Regions from separate parts of the Caldifermentibacillus hisashii genome, predicted to be linked through region 4. Evidence: predicted binding sites of a transcription regulator. Region 4 holds the regulator's gene; each other region holds the start of a gene.

Region 1 (5,905 bases), 800 kb from region 4:
ACCATTCCACCGATTTTGTTTCATATTTTCCTTTGTTTCATAGCGGAATTGCTCAGTTGCAAAGTAAAAAAACGAGGTTCCGTTTTGTAGCCTAGATGGCACTCCCCAATCACCGGCGAATGAAACAACATTCCAACCTTCTGAAGGGCGTACTTTTTCCTGACCGACATAATGAGCCCATCCGCCACCGTTTACTCCTTGAGAACCGGTCAATAAGACTAGATTTAAAATGGCACGATAGATTTGATCACTGTGATGCCAATGATTTGTTCCTCCCCCCATGGCAATCATTGACTTTCCTTCAGTCCTCGCAGCATTATCGGCAAATTCCTTAGCAACTTGAATCACATGATTTCGATGTACCCCGGTAATTTCTTCTTGCCATGCTGGTGTATATGGAAGAGGGTCATGATAATCTTCAGGATATTCACCCGAAAGACTTCTATTAACACCAACATGGGCCATCATTAAATCAAAAACTGTCGTCACTTTTAAAATGTGCCCATCCGCATCTTTTACATGTTTAACCGGAACACCGCGGCGAATGACACCGCCTTCTTCTTCAGCAAAATAAGGAAATGTAACTTCAATAACCTCATCGGATTGATTAAGGAAACTTAATAAAGGATTGATTTCCTTCCCGTTCACTTTCGTCAAGTCAAGATTCCATTTGCTGTCTCCATCCCAACGAAAACCGATACTTCCGTTAGGGATTTCCGGTTTATTCGTATTTTCATCCCATACCACTGTCTTCCATTCTGCTAAATTTTGTGTATCGCCCAAATCTTTTGCCCGTAAAAAAGTATCTGTTCGATAATCGCTTCCGTTTTGTTTTATAGTGACTAAAAATGGTAAATCGGTATATTTTTTGACGTAGTTTATAAAATAAGGGACTTGTTGTTTGACATAAAATTCATTTAAAATTACATGGGTCATCGCCATGGCTAACGCTCCATCTGTACCTGCCCGGGCCGGGAGCCAAATATCGGCAAACTTGTCGTATTCGGCATAATCCGGACTGATTCCGACCACTTTTGTCCCGTTATACCTTGCTTCCACCATAAAATGGGCATCAGGTGTTCTTGTTTGTGGTAAATTTGTTCCCCAAATAATAAAATATTTAGCATTATACCAATCCGCACTTTCCGGGACATCGGTCTGCTCTCCCCAAACTTGTGGCGACGCAGGGGGAAGATCGGCATACCAATCATAGAAACTTAATATTGTACCACCGATTAATGACAGAAAGCGAGCACCACCCGCATAACTTACCATTGACATGGCCGGAATTGGACTAAAACCGGCTACTCGATCGGGTCCGTATTTTTTTATCGTATAAATAACTGAGCTTGCAATCAGTTCACAAAGTTCTTGCCAGTTTGCTCGTACGAAGCCGCCTTTTCCGCGAGCTTTCACATACTTGTTTCTTTTCTCCGGGTCCGTGACAATATTTTTCCAAGCTTGAATCGGGTTTTCCTCGACAGATCTTTCCGCCTTCCATAATTCATATAGATCGGAACGAATGTATGGATATTTCACCCTGGCCGGACTGTACGTATACCAGGAAAAGGTTGCGCCCCGCGGACAACCTCTTGGCTCATATTCCGGATAATCGTCTCCCGTTGAAGGATAATCCGTTTGTTGTGTTTCAGAAGTGATAATTCCGTCTTTTACATATATTTTCCAACTGCATGAACCGGTACAATTGACACCGTGGGTCGAACGGACGATTTTATCATGCTGCCAACGACGTCGGTAAATTTCTTCCGTATCCCGTGGACGCGGGCTTTCTTCAGTCCACCCGTCATTTATGATCTTGCCACGTTTTATATATTTAAGAGAATCTAATAATTTATTTTTACGCTTTACCATAATGATTTCCCCCTTCCATAGCTGGGTCAATCGGATTAAAACGATTTCCAACAATCCGAAAGCTTTCATTTCCTGTTTCCAACTCTTCCAGAAATATTTTAAAAGTTGGGGCATTAGCAGCGATTAAAATAAGTCGCTCCAAAGTATGTAAATCACTGATTTGATAGATTGCTTCGATGATTCCCGGAGCAATTTCACCAAACCGAAGTTGTAATACATACAAAAGGTCTTCACGATCTTGAACGAAATCTGCTTCCTGTTCAAATATAAACAATTTATAACCTCCTTAAGGCAGAATCATGGCGTCATCTTATTAAAATAATCATCTTTCAAAACTTGAATACATTGTCCTCCCGTTTTAGCGATAAATTCTTTCAGTGCAAGTTTTTCATTTTCTAATTGCTCATTAGAAAAAAATTGTTCAGAGCTGTGGTTGAAATTTTCTCCAAACCGGACAATTAATTTTATGCCTTCATCTTTATTAATCGCTTCCAATTGAACATCATAGGGTTGAATATGGAAATTAGTTTCTAATTCTGTAATGATATATCGATATAGTTTAGGGGATACTTTGTAAAGAAATATAGGTTGCTCTCCGTTTGACATATTCTCAACTCCGAATTTAATGGTGAGGCAATATTTTTTCTTCCTCAAAATTATGGTAAGCATCAACATGAACTAATGCATGGAATTGTTGCAATACTTCTTCAGTAAATCCATCTGTTTCAAGTGTTTGCTTAATTTGTTTGACCAAGTACCGCATTGTATTATGGTCGCGAACTAAAGCTGTGATTGCAGCCTTCAATTCAGGATGTTCCTCTGCTAATTCTTTATATAATCCTTCCTCTTCTGCCTGAGCATGTCTGAGTGTACGAGTTTCCCAATGTTCTACTGCAATATAGGCTGTCTGCAATGCCTTTTCAGTTTGTCCCGCTTTTACTAATCTAGCTAGAATGTTGTTTAGCTCCTTTGCCTCCTCCAATGCTGCTTCATGAATTGCTGAATGACTATCTGCATGTTTCAAACCTAGACCTGACATAATCATTCTCCTTTTCATATTTTTACCAACAAAATAATTTTTACTTATCCATCATTATGTTGTTAAAATTTTCATTTTATACGTGAATAGTTGACGTAAAAAAAGGCCCCTTAGACAAGTGCCTAAGGAGCCGAAAATAGCATCATTATATATCCTATTGTTTTACCGGTTTTCGCCAACAGCCAATGAGTAAACCGGTGATGACTGTACCAATAAGTAAGGCTATCAAGAACATAAATGGTCTTTCAGCAAGGGCAATGACGAAAATTCCTCCATGTGGTGCCGGAATAGCCGTATTCCAAAGCTGAGTTAGCCCGCCGGCAATCGCAGAACCAACAATGGATGAACCGATAATACGTAACGGATCAGAAGCCGCAAACGGAATTGCCCCTTCAGTAATAAAGGATATTCCGAGTAAATAATTAGACAAACCGGAACGTCTTTCCTCATCCGTAAATTTATTCTTAAAGAAGGTAGTTGCCAAGGCTATTGCAAGTGGTGGAATCATCCCGCCGGCCATAACTGCAGCCATAAAACTTCCGTCGCCGGTATCGGTAAATACACCGATCGAGAAAGTATATGCCGCTTTGTTGAATGGTCCACCCATATCAATTGACATCATTCCGCCAAGTAAGGCACCTAATAATACCGCATTGGCTGTTCCCATATCACTTAAGAAGTCGACAACCGCCGTATTAATACTTGAGAAAATCGGGCCAATAATGAAATACATCAGCGTACCGACAATGAACAAGCTCAATATCGGATATAGTAGTATTGGTTTTAACCCTTCCAATGATCTTGGCATACCGCGGAATAGTTTTTTCAAGAATACAACAATATATCCTGCCAAGAAACCTGCTGCCAAACCGCCCAAGAATCCGGCATTGCTGTTCACTGCCATCAAACCGCCGACCATACCGGGCATTAATCCCGGACGATCACCGATACTCATCGCAATATATCCGGCTAAAATTGGAATCAAGAAGTTGAAGGCATTTCCGCCAATCGTATTTAAAAACTTAAACGTTACACTATCATCACCTAATGTACTTTCAAACAGGAAGGAAATGGCCATCAAAATCCCGCCACCGACAACGAAAGGAAGCATATGGGAAACGCCATTCATTAAGTCTTTGTAAATTTTTCCCCATACAGAAGTATTGGACGGTTCTTCTTTTTGTCTATCATCATTTTCAGCATGGAAGGTCGGGGCATCACCTTTGATTACTTTTGAGATTAACTCTTCCGGTTTGTTAATACCTTCACTTACCGGTCTCTCTAAAAGCGGTTTACCATTAAAACGGGACATTTCAACTTTTTTATCGGCGGCAACAATAACTCCTTTTGCTCGCCGAATTTCATCATCTGTTAAACGATTTTTTACACCTTCCGAACCATTTGTCTCGACACGAATGTCCACATTCATTTCAGCTGCTTTTTTCTTTAACGCCTCTTCCGCCATGTAAGTGTGAGCAATTCCCGTCGGACAAGCCGTTACAGCCACAATAAACGGTTTTTCACTTGTATCCGCTTGTACGTTTACTTCCTTTTCTTCACTTTCTTCTTCTCTCTTTCGGAAGATATTAACGACTTCATCCGGCGTTTTTGCAGACTTTAATCCTTCAATAAATTTTTCATCCAGTAATGAGCGGGAAAGAGCTGCTAATGCTTGCAGATGTGTATCATATAGACCATCCGGAACAGCAATCATAAAGAATAGGTATGTCGGTTCCCCATCCAATGATTCATAATCGACTCCTTTGTTACTTTTGGCAAACAGGACGGTTGCTTCATTTACGGCTGCCGTTTTGGCATGAGGCATAGCAATCCCGTTACCAAGGCCTGTTGTAGCTTGTTCTTCCCTTTTTAAAATTGCTTCCTTAAATTGGTCAGCGTTATTTATGACATGATGTTTTTCAAGACTTGCAATCATTTCATCAATAACCTCATTTTTGGTAGTTGATTGCAAATCCATAAGCATAATATCTTTTCTTAATAATTCGGTTACTTTCATTACTATTCACCTCATCTTAATATGGGTTTGTTGAATCAAGACGTTTAATTCCAACTTTTTTTACTAAGGATAAAATCTCGTTTCTTTTTGCCAAATCACTTGAGAAAGCGGTTGCACTACCTGAGGCAATACCTAATTGAAAAGCGGAAACAACGTCTTTTGTTTCGACGTAGCGGCTAATGAAACCGGCTATTAAAGAATCACCCGCTCCTACCGAATTTTTCACGGTTCCTTTTGGATTGATTCCTTGGTATACATCTTCATCGGTGAATAACAATGCTCCGTTGCCACCCATTGAAACAATGACGTTTTGGGCACCTAATTCAAGTAATTTTTTTCCGTATGTTATTACATCATCCAGACCATTCATTTTAATATCAAAAATGGCTTCCAATTCTTCTAAATTCGGTTTTACTAGTAATGGACGGAAAGGCAAAATCGTCTTCAATTCATTACTTGTTGTATCGATGACAAATTCTGCACCTTTCTCTCTGGTTCGTTTTGCCACTTTGTGATAAAAATCTTCAGATAAAGAAGGCGGTTTACTTCCGGACAATACGACTATATCTTCATTCGAAATTTGACTAAGCTTATTTAATAAAGCATTTGCTTCTTCAGCGGATATTTTTGGACCAATTCCGTTGATTTCGGTTTCAACATCCGATTTTAATTTTATGTTGATTCTTGTATCTCCGACAACGCGTGTAAAATCAGTATTTACTCCTTCATTTTTTAACCAATTTTCAATAAAATCACCGGTAAAACCACCAATAAAACCAAGGGCGATCGTTTCTGTCATTAATTCATGCAAAATCCTGGATACGTTTATTCCCTTTCCTCCCGGGAATTTAAAATCCGCCTCCATTCGGTTTAGTTCGCCAAGTTGAACGTTTTTGACATGTACGATATAGTCTATTGACGGGTTCATTGTTAATGTATAAATCATGATGTTGCCTCCAATATCGTAGCGTTTTCAA
Region 2 (5,905 bases), 250 kb from region 4:
TTGGTTGATAGTGAACGGTAATCTCATTATTAAATAAGGCATTGTTGAGATGATGTTCGATCCAGTTTTTGCGAACCCGACGATATTCCAAGTCATCATTATAAAAAACATATTGATTTTTACCTAATCTTTTTGCTTCAGTAAGAGAGATATCGGCCATTTGAATTAATTTTTCACTATCAACTCCATCATAGGGGAATAAACAAATACCGATGCTGATGGAGAGAAAAACTTCATTATGTTCAATGGGAATAGAAGTGTGCAAATGATTGATTAAATTTTCTGCTTGTTCTTTTATTTCATCCTTATTCCCACCCATCAAAATGGCAAATTCATCACTGCTCATATGGGCAATAAATGCATGATGATAAAGACTCCTTAACTTTCTAGCTACCTCAATGAGCACGATATCACCAATTTTGTGCCCGTAAGAATCATTAATATTTTTAAAATCATCAATATCAAGTAAAATGAGCGCAAATTCACTATTAAAGTCGCTCTTGATAATTTTCTCATCTAATTTCTCCAGAAAATATAGCCGATTCGGTAAATCCGTTAATATATGATGATAAGCTTGATGCTTGATGCGGTTCAAGTATTCCTGTTGCTTTGAAATATCCTGAAACACAACAACCGACCCAACAATGGTATTGTTTTCAATTAAAGGAGTAACAACGTAAGATACCGGAAAAGTTCGTCCGCTTTTATGAATAAAAATATCTTCGTCGATCCTTATCGCTTCCTTGCTCTCCACACCTTTACAGATCGGGCATTCCGAAACATGAAGGATGTCCCCGGATTTACTGCCGTGTATAAGACTGTGGATTTCTTTTCCTAAAAGTTCATGGGACTGATAACCTAATAACCGTTCTCCTTCCCTGTTGATAAACGTCAGTTGACGATGTTGATTGATAACGAAAACGCCTTCACCAAGCGAGGCCGTAATCGTTTTTAATCGTTTTTCATTCATCTCGAGTTTTCTTCGTATATAAATAAGTTTTTCAAATGGATCTTTAACCGTTGATAAATACAGAACCCTCATGAAAAATAGAAATCCTAGAACTTTGTAAACATGTCCCAGCAAATTAAGAGAGTCATAGACGCTTTTATATAGTGTAAAAATAAGTTCACTGAGTAGTAAAAAAGTAACAGCAACAATGAAATGTAATGTAACGGTTTTCCTAAATTTTTTATAAATGATCGCTAATTTAATCATCGAAATAAATAATAGAAAACTAATCACATATTCAAGAAAATTTTTTAATGTTGTCGTTCCTTGACCTTCAATGACGAGTACCGGAAGTTTGTTCTGCAAATAAGAAAAGGTTATCAATATGACAATAATAGTAAGTAAGGTATTCAAGAAATAAACTCTCTTCTTGGCAAAAGATACGGTTTTCACTTTTGCATGTAAAATATAAACCATAAAAATTGCTTGAGTAAATCTTGCTAAAATCCAAAACCAAGTAGCATTGTTTGCTGAACTGTCAATAACCATCGATCCCGGCATGCCGTTATATGTGAGTAAATGAAATAGATCAAAAACAGCGATGAGCGTAAATCCTGAAAAATATAGTAAACGATCCTGATATTGTTTATAAGAAAAAACAATCCAAGACTGAATAGCGATACTGGCAGAGATGATAATACTGGCCAATTCAAGCACGATATGCATAAATAAGAAATCCGTGTAATTAAATAAAATTGGGTTCTCTTTCAATAAAATCAAGATAATTAAATAAAATATAATACCACCTGACAAAATGAGAAGGTTCTTTTTTTCATTTCTAATCAACTTCATCTCATAATGACCGCCTTTGAAATGGATTTTTTCTAAAGTGACAGCAAAAGTGATGTAATATTCCTAATATATAAGATACAGGAAAAATCGAAATCTGTCGAAAAAAACTATGTAAATTTATGCTTGTAGAAAGAAAGCTCCTTGTATAGTTTATAAGGATGCGCTTACACTTTAATGTATAAAAAATGTTCACAAACATTTGCCGGATTCTATTATAAAATAGTACTTAGTGAACAAATTAACAAGTTTTGTTTGTGAATAAACGTCACGAGTCACTTGACGGTTATAAAAATAAAAAGGATTGAGTATAAAATGGCGACAATATCTTTATTTGGAATCATAATTCGTTTTTTATTGGGTGGAGGTGCTGTGGTAGCTTGTACGGTTATTTCGAGGAAAGCCGGTACGAAAATCGGCGGTATATTTGCTGCTTTTCCCGCTGTATTTCTCGCTGCTCTATTAACCTTGCGACTTGATATGAAAGGAATGGATTTAATTCATCAATCAATTATTCTTTCCCAAGGTGCGCTTGTCGGAATGTTTATAAATATTATCTGTGCGATGGCAGTTGTCTATTTTAGCGATCGTCTTGGCTGGAAAAAAGGTTTGACTCATTCGCTAATCGGGTGGTTTATTGTCTCACTTGGATATGCTGTCTTTCTCGGCTAATTGAAAAAGGGGTTATCGAATAAAACCTTTCTTTTAAAAACTTTTTATCGGTATGTTAAGCAGCCGGCTGTGTAAAAGACATCAAGATTAAGGGTTTAGAACTAGAATGAAAGAGTTACTTTGGAGGGACCGGAATTGGATACAAAAGATTTACTGTACCGCTTTTTATTTGGCGGTTCAGCTGTTGTTTTAAGTTACGTAGCATCTGTTTTATTGCCCTGGAAAATTATCGGTGGTATATTCGCCGCATTTCCAGCCGTTATGATTGTTGCGGTCATGATGGTAGGGATAAAAAAAGGGTCTAAGGAGGCTGCAAAAACGGCAAATGGGTCGGTATACGGGATGATTGGCTGTTTTATTTGTGTCATTGCGGTCCTATTGATGCTAAAATGGACTGACCTTTGGCTTGTCAGTTTATTAATCGGGCTTGTGGTTTGGTTTTTTAGTTCAATTTTCCTTGTTCATTTGCGGGAAAATGGAGTTAGAAAATAGTTTGAAGTTGATCATCAGGTGAAAAGGACAAACAAAGGCAACCCTTTCATAATAGAAAATAAGGGTTTGCCTCTACTTAAAAGGGATCGACATAGATACTTTTAACCGAAGCAACCCGCTACCATTCGTTATCATTTGTTATCGTCTTCGTTTTCACGATAATGGTATTTCTAGTTTTTTTCGCTTCATACAATGCTTCATCGACCCTCCGATAAATATCATTGAACTGGTCATTTATTTCCCAAACTGTTACCCCGATACTAACGGTGATGTTTATGCATTGCTCATTAATAAGAATTGAATAATCCTCCATTTTCTGATGAATTCGTTTCGCGAGTTGTACCCCTGCTTGTAAATAAGAATTTGGTAAAATAATAATAAATTCTTCTCCGCCAAATCTGCCGAGTATATCGGTGGTTCGAACGGAACTAAGGAATATCTGGGCTGCCTTTTGAATAACAATATCACCTACATCATGCCCATATCGGTCATTTACGGATTTGAAATGATCGATATCAATGAGTAAAATGGAGAATGGTTTATGTTCATTATTTGCTTCTTTAATCAGTGAGTGTAGGAGACTGTCAATATATCTCCTGTTGTACAACCCTGTCAAAAAGTCAGTACGAGCTTCTATTGAACGAATCTCATTAATTTTTTCCAATTCTTTAATGGTCTTTTCCAATTTTTTGTTTTTTTCTTCCAATTCCTGTTTTGCATTCGTCAACAAAACATTTAATTGACGGTTTTCTTTAAGCAAGATAAATAAACGAATAAACAGGAGGAAAAAGCTAAAAATTAATCCGATAAATAACTCATCAATTCCCCTATTATAAATTCCGTATATAATAATTAACAGAACGATACTAACTAAAGGAAGGAAATGGGATTGTGTCAAATCCTTTTTTCTGCTATTCATTCTCTCTGGTAACTGATCATTATCTGCATATAAAGTTGCCATACTTATATAAAACATCCCCATCGTATATAAGGGATTAAGATAAATTAATAAATCTTCTAAATTATAAAACAAAAAGAACAGATAAATACAAGTGCTGATCAACATCGTTACGGTGCTTAAAGCAAATATGTTTAATGATTTTTTTGAAACGATCGCTTGTTTTACGAAAAAGCGTGCATGAATGATACCAAATAATATAAGCAGTTCCAAAAGCGGATAAGATAGTAAAATGGTAATCTCGGGAATCGTTGCGTTAAGGTGAGTGAAAAATGGCCCCACCAATAAATACCAACTAAATGAGGAAATGACCATAACGATAATTAGAATATCAACGATCGTAATCGCCATCCTCGTTTTTCGTAAATCATGGGAGACAAGAAATATAAACGCAGCCAAATAAAAGAGCGGTTTCAGGGAAAATATGATATTGGTTAAATTAGGTGATAATGGAATTTGTTCCATCTTTAAAGAATAAATATCCCAAACCAATTCCCCTAGAAAATAGAAAACTGTCCCGAGAAATAACAATCCCCATAAAACTTTTTCAGCACTTCTCTTTTTCCTAACTGTAAAAAATAGAATGACGGTTGAAACGAGTGACCCGGTTATTGAAAGGATTCCGGTAATAAAATATTTTCCTGGATGCTCAGGAGCAAAGATGATGACAATATAGTAAAGCAAAATATGGACGGGTATATAATATAGTAAAAATTTTTTAAGGGAATTCTTATTTATATGAGCCATTATTCATTTCTCCCTAAAAATTATGGTAAATAAAACAAACATTAACGGAATACAGTTATAGTTATTTATACCTAAATTTATTGTATCAAATATCGAAATTATGTCCACAATTAATGGGAAATACTGAAAAAGAAGACATTGGTACCACAAAATTGAAAATAAAGCAGCGAAGTATAGGTATAAAGAACTACTATGTTCGTCTGTTGTTTGATAAAGAAAATTTGGCGACTCGTGAGGAAAAATGTGAATTTTTTTTTATACGTTAAGAAAGTATAAATTTCCAGCAAAGAAGCGAATTCGACGTAGTTGGAAATTTTAAGAATTAAGTATAAGTGCAACTACGGCTCTGCTCTCGCCTAAAGGCTCGGCAGTCGCCGAGTTTTCTTTAACTGCAAAGCCTTCCCTGCGCCACAAAATTTCCATCTACATTTTTATGTAAAAAAAGAGCCGGGGAAGGGTAAAGGAAATCGCCATTAACCCGCCACCAGCTCATCATCTCGAATATATTCTATGAAACAGCTTATATATTTTTTGCAACAACTTCTTTTCGGGTCCATGGTTTTGACAGCCAACGCTTATAAGCAAATATGCCGCGAACCCATTCATCCAGACCTTGTGCGATCCAAACACCCAGCAATCCAAGACCGAACACAATCCCTAAGAAATAGCTGAAGAGAACAGCTACACCCCACATTGAGATTACGCCGATAATGACAGGGAAGCGAACATCGCCGGCAGATTTTAACGACCCCATTAACACGATATTCATCGCACGCCCCGGTTCAATAAAAACAATTGCCCATAATACCGGTAACCCGATGGCAATAATTTCCGGATCGTTTGTAAATAGTTCGAGTAACGGTTTACCAATAAGTGCGATTACTAAAGAGGTCGCAAGTGAGACAAACATAGAAATTTTCAATGTTTTTATACCCCGGTGCAGAGCTCGATCATATTGTTTCCCACCAATATAACGGGCAACTAATAATTGAGTCCCTTGGGCAATGGCTGTCGTGAATAAGAAACAGACCATTGATATGTTCAAAATATAAACTCTTGCGGCTAAAGCACTGGAACCAAGCAAGGCAACAAAACTGGTAATAACAATTTGCGAAAACTGATAGGATAAATTTTCTCCGGCAGAAGGGAGACCGATTGCCAACAATTGTTGAATATCCTTTTTGTCAAAGTTAACTAAGTCTTTTATATAAAGCTTTAAAGTTAGTCTTCTATAAACT
Region 3 (5,905 bases), 1.2 Mb from region 4:
GTTTTAAAAATGCACGTAAAGACATTATAAACGCCCCTTCACGGATCAAAGGATTTTGAGTTTGTTTTAGCTAATAGGAAAGTATAAATTTTTCAATTTCTACTTTCCTAACGTATAAGTGCTCTTGCGGCTCTGCTCTCACCTAAAGGCTCGGCAATCGCCGAGTTTTCTTTATTTTTCAGTTCTGTCCCACCATAACGGCGAGCCAAGACTCCACCTCAAGATTTTGAGATTACAAAGAAGATAGGTGGGATGCTTGCCGCACACGATTGGATCAACGAACGATTAGCGGGGATGAAAAAATCCCACTTATGGATGTTTCACTGTGAATTCTTTATTAGTAAGCTTAAATTTATTTTTAAGTTTGCTTGTCAAATATACATCTTTATTATGTGTAATGAAAATAGCATCTACACCGATTTTCTCGGCATAGGCAAGTCCATCTTTTACTCCTTTTGAAAAGAGGAGAGTCGAGAGTGCGTCACCGTCCGTTGATTCATCTGTAATCACAGATACACCGGCAATATCATTTTTGAAAGGATACCCGTCTTGCGGATTTAATAAATGATGGTAAATTTCACCATTAACTTCTAAATACCGTTCATAAATGCCGGATGTAACAATTGATTTATTCGCTTCTTGAATGCTCCCGATAATTTGACCACGAGGAGAGAAGGGATCTTGAATGCCGACGGTCCATTTGTTTCCACTGGCATTTTTTCCTAATACATAAACATTCCCACCTAAATCAATGATGGCGGAAGTAACACCATGGTCTACCAACACATCACGGACTTTATCGGTAATAAATCCTTTTGCAATGCCGCCTAAATCAATTTCCATTCCTTTATTTTGTAAATAGACAGTTTGCTTGTCGTCATTTAATTCAACGAAACGATAATCAATCAGTGGAAGGACGTTATTAATTTCTTCTTGTGTTGGTTTTCTTGCATCAGGAAAACCAATATGCCAAAGAGAACTGAGGGGACCAATTGTAATATCAAAAGAACCATTCGCACGATCACTATAAGTTTTTCCGGCTGTAATTAACGTAAAAATATCCTCCGATACTTCAACAGGGCTTATTCCGGCATTTTGATTGATTTTATCAACTTCAGATTTTGCTTCCCCATCATTGACAGTAATTTCATCAGCTAATTTTTGAATCTTTTTAAATACCGGATCCAGCACATCTTCTTTATTTTTATCATAAATTTTTACAGTAACAACTGTCCCCATTAAAAATTCAGTTCGGCTTGCCGGGTTGGTCGTCGTCTGTGAATGGTTTTCATCAGCAGTTTCATTTTTTGATTGACCGCAGCCGGTGAACAAAAAGGTAAATAAAATCAATAGGATAAGTCCGGTTTTTTTCAAATAATTCATCCCCTTCCTGGAACGTTTGTACTGAAAAAAAGACTTTAGAGAAGTCTCTAAAGTCTTTTAACTTGTCTATGGAAGTTGATACGTAATACTTATTATTCTTCCTCAAAAACAAAATTATCAACTTCAATAGGAGTAGTATCTCCTTTTTGTGCAGCATTTATTAATTGAGCAGCATACATTTTAAATGCATGACTGGAATGTGTTGCCCCACTAACAACTTCAACATCAGCAGCACTTTGCTTATCAATTAACGATTGACTTAATGCCGGAATGTATTCTTGTGGACCTGTACCTGATTTTTCAGTCATTGTTTTTTCATAATCTTCATCTTCGGTTTTTAATTTTCCATCTTTATTTAAGAAGTTATAATCAACTGCAGTAATTTTTCCACCGGATACGGTCATTTTAATGTATGTTTTCCAACCGGTTGAACCAAGATTTTTTTCAGAAAGGCTATATTCACCATCTTTTAAAGTTCCTTGGGCATCAATTTCAATCGGCGTTGTGTCACCTTTTTGAGCTGCTTGAATTAATTGTTGTGCATAGTTAATAAAGTTTTCCGATGAATGGGTAGCACCGCTGACAACTTCTACTTGAGCAGCATCTTGTGTACTTACTAATTGTTTATTCAGTTCAGGTATATACTCAGCAGGACCGACACCGGATTTCGCTTTCATTGCTTCTTCATATTCTTTGTCTTCCGATTTCAACTTGCCGTCTTTGTTCACGTAATTATATTTAGATTCGGTAATTTTGCCGTCTTTCACCGTAATCTCAAAAGTCGTTTTCCATCCTTTATCATCAAAATCTTTTTCTGTTAACGTGTATGTCCCGTCTTGTAATGGACTCCCGGCAATTATTTTTTTAGCAACTTTCTCCGTTTTAGCAGCATGGTTGCTTTCACTACCGTTATCTTTAGTTTTTGTACTACTTTCATTAGATCCGCAAGCTGCTAATAGTAATGAAAGTGAAAGAGTGGCTGCAAATATAATTTTGTTGAATTTCATGGACTCTCACCTTTTCTATATTGTATTATTTGTGAATGAAATCACAATTACCGAGTTTTATATTAGCATGACGATAACCAGATGTCTATGACAAATTTGTTAATAATATCACATTTTAATAACGTGGAGATTATGAAAATATAGTGAACAAACTAGACAGATACCATGAAGACATGTAAAATAACAAACTGTGTTCACTTTTTCACAATTTATTTAACTTGATAGATATTTAAATGAAGACATATGGAGGAATCGTAATGGATAATAAGAACATTGTGATTATTGGTGCAGGTTATGCCGGTGTTCATGCGGCAAAAAAACTTGCTAAAAAATATAAAAAAGACGATAGGGTAACCATTACGTTAATCGATCGTCATTCTTACCATACCATGATGACAGAATTGCATGAAGTTGCTGCTCACCGCGTTGAACCGAATGCAATTCAATATGATCTGCGAAAATTATTTAACCGGACAAAAGTAAAACTTGTCACAGATAATGTCACAAAAGTTGACCATGAGAAAAAAATTGTAACAACAGAGCACGGTTCATTCCCATATGATTATTTAATTTTAGGAATGGGTGGAGAGCCAAATGATTTTGGAACTCCGGGTGTAAAAGAACACGGCTTTACCCTTTGGTCTTGGGAAGATGCTGTAAAACTTCGTGAACATATTGAAAAAACGGTTCATCAAGCAGCCATGGAACATAATGATGAAAAACGCCGCACAATGTTAACTTTTGCTGTTTGCGGATCAGGTTTTACCGGTGTAGAAATGGTTGGCGAACTGTTAGAATGGAAAGAACGTCTGGCAAAAGATAATAAGTTAGATCCGGAAGATATTACATTATATCTGGTCGAAGCAGCTCCAACCATTTTGAATATGCTTGACCGGAAAGATGCAGATAAAGCAGAAAAATATATGGTGAAAAAAGGGATTAAAATCTTAAAAAATTCACCCATTGTGGAAGTGAAAGCTGACCGGGTTGTTTTAAAATCCGGCGAAGAAATACCAACACATACATTGATTTGGACAGCAGGAGTCAAAGCAAACTCAGACACGAAAGATTACGGTATGTCTCAAGCTCGTGCCGGTCGACTTAAAGTCAATGAATATATGGAAGCGGAAGACCTAAAAAATGTATACGTTGTTGGGGACTTGGCCTATTTTGAAGAAGCGGAAGGCAAACCAACTCCTCAAATTGTTGAAGCAGCCGAACAAACAGCAATGACGGCAGCGAAAAGTATTATTGCTGAAATTAGCGGCGGTGAAAAACAACCGTATCAAGGGAAGTACCACGGTTTTATGGTATCCATTGGGGCGAGATACGGTGTTGCAAACTTAAGTGGACTCCGTTTAAGCGGCTGGTTAGCTATTTTAATGAAACATTTAGTGAACTTATATTATTTCTTTGGAATCAGAAGCGGTTATTATATGTTCCAATATATTATGCATGAATTTTTCCATATTAAGGATAAACGCAATATTTTCCGTAATTTCACCAACCGTTATGGAAATGTTTTATGGAGCTTTCCATTACGTTTATTTGTTGGAGGTTTTTGGTTAGTTGAAGCCGGTGCAAAAATTTGGGGAGAATCCACTTGGAAGGAAGCCATTTCCAGTTGGTCAAAAGTTCCTACCTTATTTGACGGACTAGGTGAAGATTCTTGGTTAGTCGGGTCTACAGTAAGAATGCCATTTGATTGGTTGCAAACAACAACAAGTGGTGCAAGTGAATCCGCTAGTGCAACTGCAACAGAATGGGCGACTCCAATACTAAGTCATATGCCGGGCTGGTTTGAATGGATTATGCAAATCATGTTACCGAATGCAGATATGGCAGTATTTATGCAAAAAATGATGGTATTTATTGAATTAGGTATTGGTCTTGCTATCTTAGGCGGATTATTTACATGGCTTGCCAGTGCAGCCAGTGCCGGTTTCTTAGTTGTCTTTACCCTTTCTGCAATGCTTGGTTGGGATAAAGTTTGGGCACTTCCGGCTTCTATTGCTTTAATGAACGGATCCGGACGAACACTTGGTCTCGACTATTGGGTTGTTCCATTCCTGCAAGCAAAATTAGGCCGTGCATGGTATGGTAAAGAAAGGGCAATATATAAAGACAAGTAAATTATTTTTGATTGATGAGAATTTGGAATTAAATGTTTGGAGGAATAGAGATGAAATCTTACTACAAAATGATTAAACCTTGGGATATCATCGTAGTATTCTCTTTAGTCCTTCTTTCATTTATTCCTTTTTTTATTTTCAGTTTTGTTCAAGCCCAAAAGACAGAAGGTACATCAGTCAATACAGCAGTCATTTCTGTTGATGGGAAGGAAATTAGACGGATTGTCCTTACTGATAATACATCAACAGAAACATTCGATGTCCATAGTTCAGATGGTGGATATAATACCATTGAAGTTACGAATAATAAAATTAGAATTAAGGCTGCGGATTGTACCGATCAAGTATGTGTCTTAACCGGATACATATCGAAGCCCGGGGAAACGATTGTTTGTTTACCGCATAAAGTGTTAATTGAAATCGTTAGTGAAACAGCCGCTGAAGATGATATTATTATAAGTTCATGACTTTGGATCGAAGGGGATAACCGATGACAAAAAATCAACGAATTGCTTACATAGCTTTATTAGCTGCACAAGCTGTTATCATTAGTTTAGTTGAACGAGCGATTCCCTTTCCTTTCCTTGTTGCTCCAGGTGCAAAACTAGGTTTGGCAAATATTATTACATGCATGGCTATGTATACGTTGTCGGCAAAAGATACAATAAAGGTTATTGTCATTCGGTTAATTTTGGCTACATTACTTGGAGGCACCATATCGACATTTATGTATAGTGCTTCTGGAGCTGTTTTAAGTTTTTTTGGAATGTGGATGGTAAAAAAATTAGGTCCGAATCGGGTAAGTATGATTGGTGTTAGTACAACAGGAGCAATTTTACATAATGTTGGTCAGCTTCTTGTTGCCAGCCTAATTGCTCAAACATGGACGGTTTTATTATATTTACCTATCCTTTCTTTTGTTGGAATTTTAGCAGGTATTGCTACGGGAATCATGGCCAACTTTTTACTGACACATGTAGAAAAACTTGAGTACTACATGTATTTGCAACAGTCAGAAAATGCGGGTTAAAGGCGAACATGATCGTTTGCGTCAAGATCAACGTCGCATTGCCTGAGGTAAATGAATAGCAGCGTTCGCTTACACCTAGTATTTATGAAGAACTCTTCACTGATGGAACTTTCACTTTTTTAGCTAATAGGAAAGTATAAATTTTTCAATTTCTACTTTCCTAACGCATAAGTGCTCTTGCGGCTCTGCTCTCACCTAAAGGCTCGGGCAGTCGCCGAGTTTTCTTTAAAAGATAAGAAAGTATAAAAATACAAGTAAATAACTTGGAATTAGTTTTATTGTCTAGCTCCGAGCGCCAGCGACTGAGAAACTAACTCCCCTTTAATGTGCTCCTGCGCCATAGCCTATTCGAG
Region 4 (5,905 bases):
AAGAGCTTCCCCTTCAACATCTTCAGCAATAATCAATAATGGCTTCGATTGTTGCAATACTTGTTCCAATAATGGAAGGATTTCTTGAATATTAGAGATTTTCTTATCTGTGATTAAAATATATGGATTTTCCAAAACAGCTTCCATTTTATCTTGGTCTGTTACCATATATGCAGAAACATAACCACGGTCAAATTGCATACCTTCGACAACATCTAGTTCAGTATTGAAACCTTTTGATTCTTCAATGGTAATAACACCGTCTTTACCAACGCGTTCCATTGCTTCTGCGATTAATTGACCTACTTCTTCATCACTTGCAGAAATGGTTCCAACTTGCGCGATTGCTTCTTTGCTTTCTACAGGTTTAGAAATTCCTTTTAATTCTTCAACGGCCACTGCTACTGCTTTTTCAATCCCTTTACGGATGCCCATTGGATTTGCACCGGCAGTAACGTTTTTCAATCCTTCACGAATGATTGCTTGGGCAAGAACCGTTGCAGTTGTCGTACCATCTCCGGCAACATCATTTGTTTTGCTGGCAACTTCTGCAACAAGTTTCGCACCCATATTTTCAAATGGATCTTCCAATTCGATTTCTTTTGCGATTGTGACACCATCATTTGTAATTAGTGGTGAACCAAATTTTTTCTCTAATACCACATTACGTCCTTTTGGTCCTAATGTAACTTTGACAGCATCTGCCAATTTATCTACACCGCGCAACATACTACGTCGAGCTTCTTCACTGAATACGATTTGTTTTGCCATTCTCGTCAAATCCTCCTATCATATTTTTATTATCAATTGTAAAATGTTATTATTCTACAACAGCTAATATGTCACTTTCACGTAAAACTAAGTATTCTTTTCCGTCATATTTGACTTCAGTACCAGCATATTTTGAGAAGATGATCCGATCGCCGACATTTACTTCAAGTGCAACCCGTTCACCGCTATCAAGAACACGGCCGGTTCCTACAGCTACAACTTTACCTTCTTGTGGTTTTTCTTTTGCAGTATCCGGCAGAACGATGCCGCTAGCTGTTTTTTCTTCAGTTTCTACAAGTTCAATAACTACGCGATCTCCAAGTGGCTTTAACACATTAAACAACCTCCTCATATATTTTCAATGTTGTTAGCACTCATTGTCCTTGAGTGCTAATTCCAATTATTATAATAATGAATTGATTTGTTTTTTGCAAGTGTCAACTATAAAATTTTAACATTTTTTTACCAAAATTATCTTGTCCTACTCAATAGGGAAATAGCTTCCTTTGCAACTTTTTGATAAAATAGCCAGTGAGGTGAATTTTTTGAAACGAGAATATAAACTGATTATCCTTACTTATGTAGCGATGCAGTTATTTTTAAACATCGGGGCATCGATTCTATACGGCATTTTCCAAAGTTTTGGTTTTGCCGGAAATAAATATTGGCTACTTTCCGTTTCTATTTGGACGGTATTTAGTTTTTTTGTAACCTTATTGATCACCCTTTATTATTTAAAAGATGAAATTACAGTGCGAAACCGGAACCTCCGCTCAATACCGTTTGTACTTGGCTGGTCTGTTTATGGTGTACTACTTGCCCTGATCGCACAAAGAATTGCTATCATGATTGAGACGCTATTAGGTGTGGATGTTGGTTCGGAAAACACAGAAAATACCCTGAATTTAATCAATGTTGCACCGATTATGATTTTCGTTACTTCGATAATTGGTCCGATTTTGGAAGAAATCATCTTTCGTAAAATTATTTTTGGATCTTTATACAAAAAAACAAATTTCTTTCTTGCAGCCTTAATCAGTTCCATTCTTTTTTCTGCCGCTCACATGGAATTTGAACATTTATTACTCTATTGTGCAATTGGATTCACATTCAGTTATTTATATGTAAAAACCGACCGAATTATCATTCCAATTTTGGCACATACATTAATGAATACTTATGTAGTAATGAGTCAATTTTTCTTGCAAATGCAGCAAATATGAACCATTCAATCAAAATTAGTATGTCACAACCAAAATACCTTATACAAATTTTTCCATAAAAAGGAAAGGACTATCTCAAAAAGGCAATACGATATGAAAATTAACAATCGTAAATAAAAATGATCATTTTCATTATGCATATGCCCTTTCTAACATAGTCCTTATCTAAATAAAACTCGGGCGTCCCGAGCTTTATTCGACCCGAAACGCGGTACTCACCGATAACAAGGGAATTACTCCGGTTTCCATTATACCTTTTAAGCAAGCTCCTTATGCCATAACCTATCCGCCACTTCCAAGTTGCTTCGTTACCGGAATTCAATATGCTTTTTAATGGATAAAATATACAATGGAAAATTTTCCTTAGTTTAAACGGCAAGCCCTTCTTCTTCCTTCATTTTTTTCCGATACGCCAGCTTCGAAATCCAAATACTAACTTCATAAAGCAATAATAATGGTAAAGTGACCATCATATGCGAGAGAACATCCGGCGGTGTAATCAGTGCCGCGATGACTAGCAAGATAAAGTACGCATATTTTCGCACCCTAGACAAAAAGTCAGGTGTAATTATTCCAAGCCTTGTTAAAAATAATATAATCACCGGCAATTGGAATAACAAACCAAAAGGCAACGTAATTTGTAACAAAAAATGGAAATATTCATTGATCCCAATGACTTGATTGATTTCCATTCGGTCCCCTAACTGTTTCATAAAGCGAACAATAAACGGAAATAATACAAAATATGAAAACGAAATACCTGATAAAAACAAAAATACCGAAACAGGTATATAGGCTAAGGTTATTTTTTTTTCCTTTTCATATAAACCCGGTGAAATAAAAGCCCATAACTGATACAAAACAAAAGGTGAAGTTATTACACAAGCAATGATAAAAGCGATTTGCATATAAATCTTTAGCGGGTCAGTTAAGCGGAAGGCGTTCAGTTCCAAACTGGCCGCTTCATCAGTTTGTTGCAAATATACGATCAACGGCTCTGCCAAAAAAAACGAACCGATCATTGCCAAAAGAAAGAAGACAACGATAAAAACCAACCGTCTCCTTAATTCAACGAAATGCTCAATTACAGTCAATTCGTTTTTCTCCATCTCTTCTCTCCCTACTTGCCTTCTTGATCTTTTCTCTTCCCATTATTTTCATCAGCAAGACCCTTTGTGGCATTTTTAAATTCCCTTAGTGTATCTCCTGCCGCACGACCGAGTTGCGGTAACTTTTTCGGACCAAAAATTAATAATGCCATGATTAATATGAGAATTAAACTACCCGGACCGATTGTCATGTTTCTCCCTCTCCCCCATCAACCTCATTCAAATTCATTCATTGTCACCCAAAAAAGATTTTACAAAAACTTTTTTCCTATCATATCGTATGAATCATAATTATTGCAATGCAAAATATTGTGTTGTTTTGAAGATAAATTTTTGTGTTACCTGCCATTTCCCTACTAAAAAAATTAATCTCCAACCACTACTTCCTCATTTGAGTAATGTTTAATTAAATAAACAAAAGATTGTAATTCAACAGCTAAATCAATATGGTGAACACGAATATTTGACGGAACAGTTAATCGAGCTGGCGTGAAATTTAAAATTCCTTTTATTCCTGTTTTTGCTAAACGATCAGTAACCAATTGGGCAACAGGAGCCGGGACGGTCAGAATAACAACCTGAATCTCTTCAGTTGACAATATTTGTTCCAGTGAATCCATTGGGTAAACAGTAATATCACCAAATTTTTGATCGACCTTTTCTTGGTTTGCATCAAAGGCACAGACAATTTTAGTATTATTGTTTTTAGTGAAATTATATTTTAGTAGAGCTGTACCTAAATTACCTACACCGATTAAGGCTACCTTTGTTATTTCATCCTGATTCAATATTTTTCTGAAAAAGGATAACAAATACTGAACATTATATCCATACCCTTTTTTACCTAATGCACCAAAATAAGAAAAATCCCTTCTAATCGTTGCCGAATCGACCTTAACCGCTTCACTTAACTCAGCAGAAGAAACTCTTTGTTTTCCTGACTGGTACAAATTTTGAATAAAACGATAATATAATGGCAATCTCTTAGCGGTGGCTTTAGGAATTATTAGCTGATCTGTTTCCATGTCAAAATCCTCCAATGCTGAAAAATTATTATTTTTCTATTATAATATCTTTTATTGCCCTATAGAAGTAATTCTTTTATAAGGCATTCAAAGCACACTGTGAACGCTTACATTGCATTGTTAACATATTCACCTACTATGATACACTATTTTTTTTCATCTGTCTTGTAGATAGTTTCATTTAATCTCCATTTGCCATTTTTCCTCCCCTTCATGTACTATTTTTATATAGACTTGTTGACATGACATTTACAGGCTCTCCTTTAAATGTCGGAAATGATGGAGCGAAAAGCGACTGGATATGTTATGGTAGAGGAAGGAATCGATTATTTAGTAATCAAAAACAGCATGTTCCCATTCACTTCACTCTGAAAATAATTAGTCAGTCATTCATTCTTTTAAAAGGCAAAACAGAGTCAAAGCTGTTATATTTCTAGGTAAAGGACCATTTTTATTGTGAAATGTTGAGGTGCAAATCATGATTTTACTACAAGTAAATCAACTAAATAAATATTACGGGGCAGATCTTGTCCTTTCGAATATTAAATTAGAAATTCATACAAGAGACCGAATTGCCCTTGTTGGTAGAAACGGATCAGGCAAATCAACCTTGCTGAAAATAATTGCCGGTGAACTTGCTTATGACTCCGGAGAAATTATTAAGCCAAAAGAAGTAACAATTGGCTTTTTAGATCAACATACCGGTCTCGTTTCAGACAGAACTATCTGGGATGAAATGCTGACTGTCTTTGAAGATTTACGTAGCATGGAAAAAAGGTTACGTAATCTTGAGCAGGAAATGGCAAAGGAAGAAACTTATACAGATGAAGGCAAATACAAGCAAATTTTGTCCGAATATGATTATTTACAGCATGAATTTAAAGAACTGGGCGGATATCAATATGAAGCAGATATTCGTTCCGTATTACACGGGCTTAATTTTTCCACTTTCAATTATCAAGAGACAAAAATATCCAATTTAAGCGGCGGACAAAAAACTCGCCTGGCTTTAGGAAAATTGCTCTTATCAAAGCCGGACATTTTAATTTTGGACGAGCCGACGAACCACCTAGATATCGATACATTGACATGGTTAGAACAATATTTGCAATCTTATGATGGAGCCATTCTTATTGTTTCCCATGATCGCTATTTTCTTGATAAGCTTGTAAACCAAGTTTATGAATGCGCTCAGACTACTTTAACAAAATATGTCGGTAACTACAGTCAATACTTAGTCCAAAAAGCAGAGAATTATGAACGTGACTTGAAAATGTATGAAAAACAACAAGATGAGATAGCAAGAATGAAAGAATTTATTGCCAAGAATCTGACCCGTGCATCAACAACAAAACGGGCACAAAGCAGGCGTAAAGCACTGGAACGAATGCAAATGATTGATAAACCGCACAGAGACGATAAATCTGCTAATTTTTCCTTTCAAATTGAGCGGCAAAGTGGCAATGAAGTTCTTAATGTGGTTGATTTGGCCATTGGTTATGGAGCCAATCAAATATCAAAAAATATCCACTTTCGAATTCAAAGAGGAGATAGCATTGCTTTGCTTGGCCCAAATGGTGTCGGCAAATCTACTCTACTAAAGACAATTGTCGGCCAACTCCAGGCTCTTTCCGGAAACATCCATTTTGGAGCGAATGTAACCATTGCTTACTATGATCAAGAACAAGCAAACTTAACATCAAATAAGCGAGTATTAAATGAACTTTGGGATGAATATCCGACAAAAACGGAAAAAGAAATCCGAACCATTCTTGGC

The links. Region 4 encodes Rex, which represses fermentation and respiration genes when NADH is low (regulators of the CRP and FNR family bind a similar motif). Its sites were predicted from a motif close to TTGTGAAATATTTCACAA; they were not measured.
Region 1: NSQ14_RS06475 (hemerythrin domain-containing protein) is a predicted target of Rex. The motif match lies at 2,971-2,988, and genes of this name have one in related genera.
Region 2: NSQ14_RS03895 (DUF3147 family protein) is a predicted target of Rex. The motif match lies at 2,029-2,046, and genes of this name have one in related genera.
Region 3: pplA (extracellular electron transfer flavoprotein PplA) is a predicted target of Rex. The motif match lies at 2,420-2,437, and genes of this name have one in related genera.

Annotation. Positions count from the first base shown of each region.
Region 1 is NZ_CP155467.1:1,368,853-1,374,757, reverse strand. It holds gene NSQ14_RS06490 (nitrate reductase subunit alpha) at 1-1,872, opposite strand, end outside; gene NSQ14_RS06485 (hypothetical protein) at 1,859-2,146, opposite strand; gene NSQ14_RS06480 (hypothetical protein) at 2,170-2,478, opposite strand; gene NSQ14_RS06475 (hemerythrin domain-containing protein) at 2,495-2,911, opposite strand; gene NSQ14_RS06470 (fructose-specific PTS transporter subunit EIIC) at 3,066-4,928, opposite strand; gene pfkB (1-phosphofructokinase) at 4,945-5,874, opposite strand; gene NSQ14_RS06460 (DeoR/GlpR family DNA-binding transcription regulator) at 5,871-5,905, opposite strand, start outside.
Region 2 is NZ_CP155467.1:821,589-827,493, forward strand. It holds gene NSQ14_RS03890 (bifunctional diguanylate cyclase/phosphodiesterase) at 1-1,801, opposite strand, end outside; gene NSQ14_RS03895 (DUF3147 family protein) at 2,114-2,470, shown strand; gene NSQ14_RS03900 (DUF3147 family protein) at 2,606-2,962, shown strand; gene NSQ14_RS03905 (GGDEF domain-containing protein) at 3,081-4,667, opposite strand; gene NSQ14_RS03910 (MATE family efflux transporter) at 5,188-5,905, opposite strand, start outside.
Region 3 is NZ_CP155467.1:1,765,282-1,771,186, forward strand. It holds gene menA (1,4-dihydroxy-2-naphthoate polyprenyltransferase) at 1-25, opposite strand, end outside; gene NSQ14_RS08385 (FAD:protein FMN transferase) at 310-1,383, opposite strand; gene pplA (extracellular electron transfer flavoprotein PplA) at 1,476-2,390, opposite strand; gene NSQ14_RS08395 (FAD-dependent oxidoreductase) at 2,648-4,522, shown strand; gene NSQ14_RS08400 (NusG domain II-containing protein) at 4,573-4,989, shown strand; gene NSQ14_RS08405 (Gx transporter family protein) at 5,013-5,552, shown strand.
Region 4 is NZ_CP155467.1:568,986-574,890, reverse strand. It holds gene groL (chaperonin GroEL) at 1-771, opposite strand, end outside; gene groES (co-chaperone GroES) at 821-1,105, opposite strand; gene NSQ14_RS02745 (CPBP family intramembrane glutamic endopeptidase) at 1,317-1,994, shown strand; gene tatC (twin-arginine translocase subunit TatC) at 2,363-3,103, opposite strand; gene tatA (twin-arginine translocase TatA/TatE family subunit) at 3,115-3,294, opposite strand; gene NSQ14_RS02730 (redox-sensing transcriptional repressor Rex) at 3,469-4,128, opposite strand; gene NSQ14_RS02725 (ABC-F family ATP-binding cassette domain-containing protein) at 4,607-5,905, shown strand, end outside.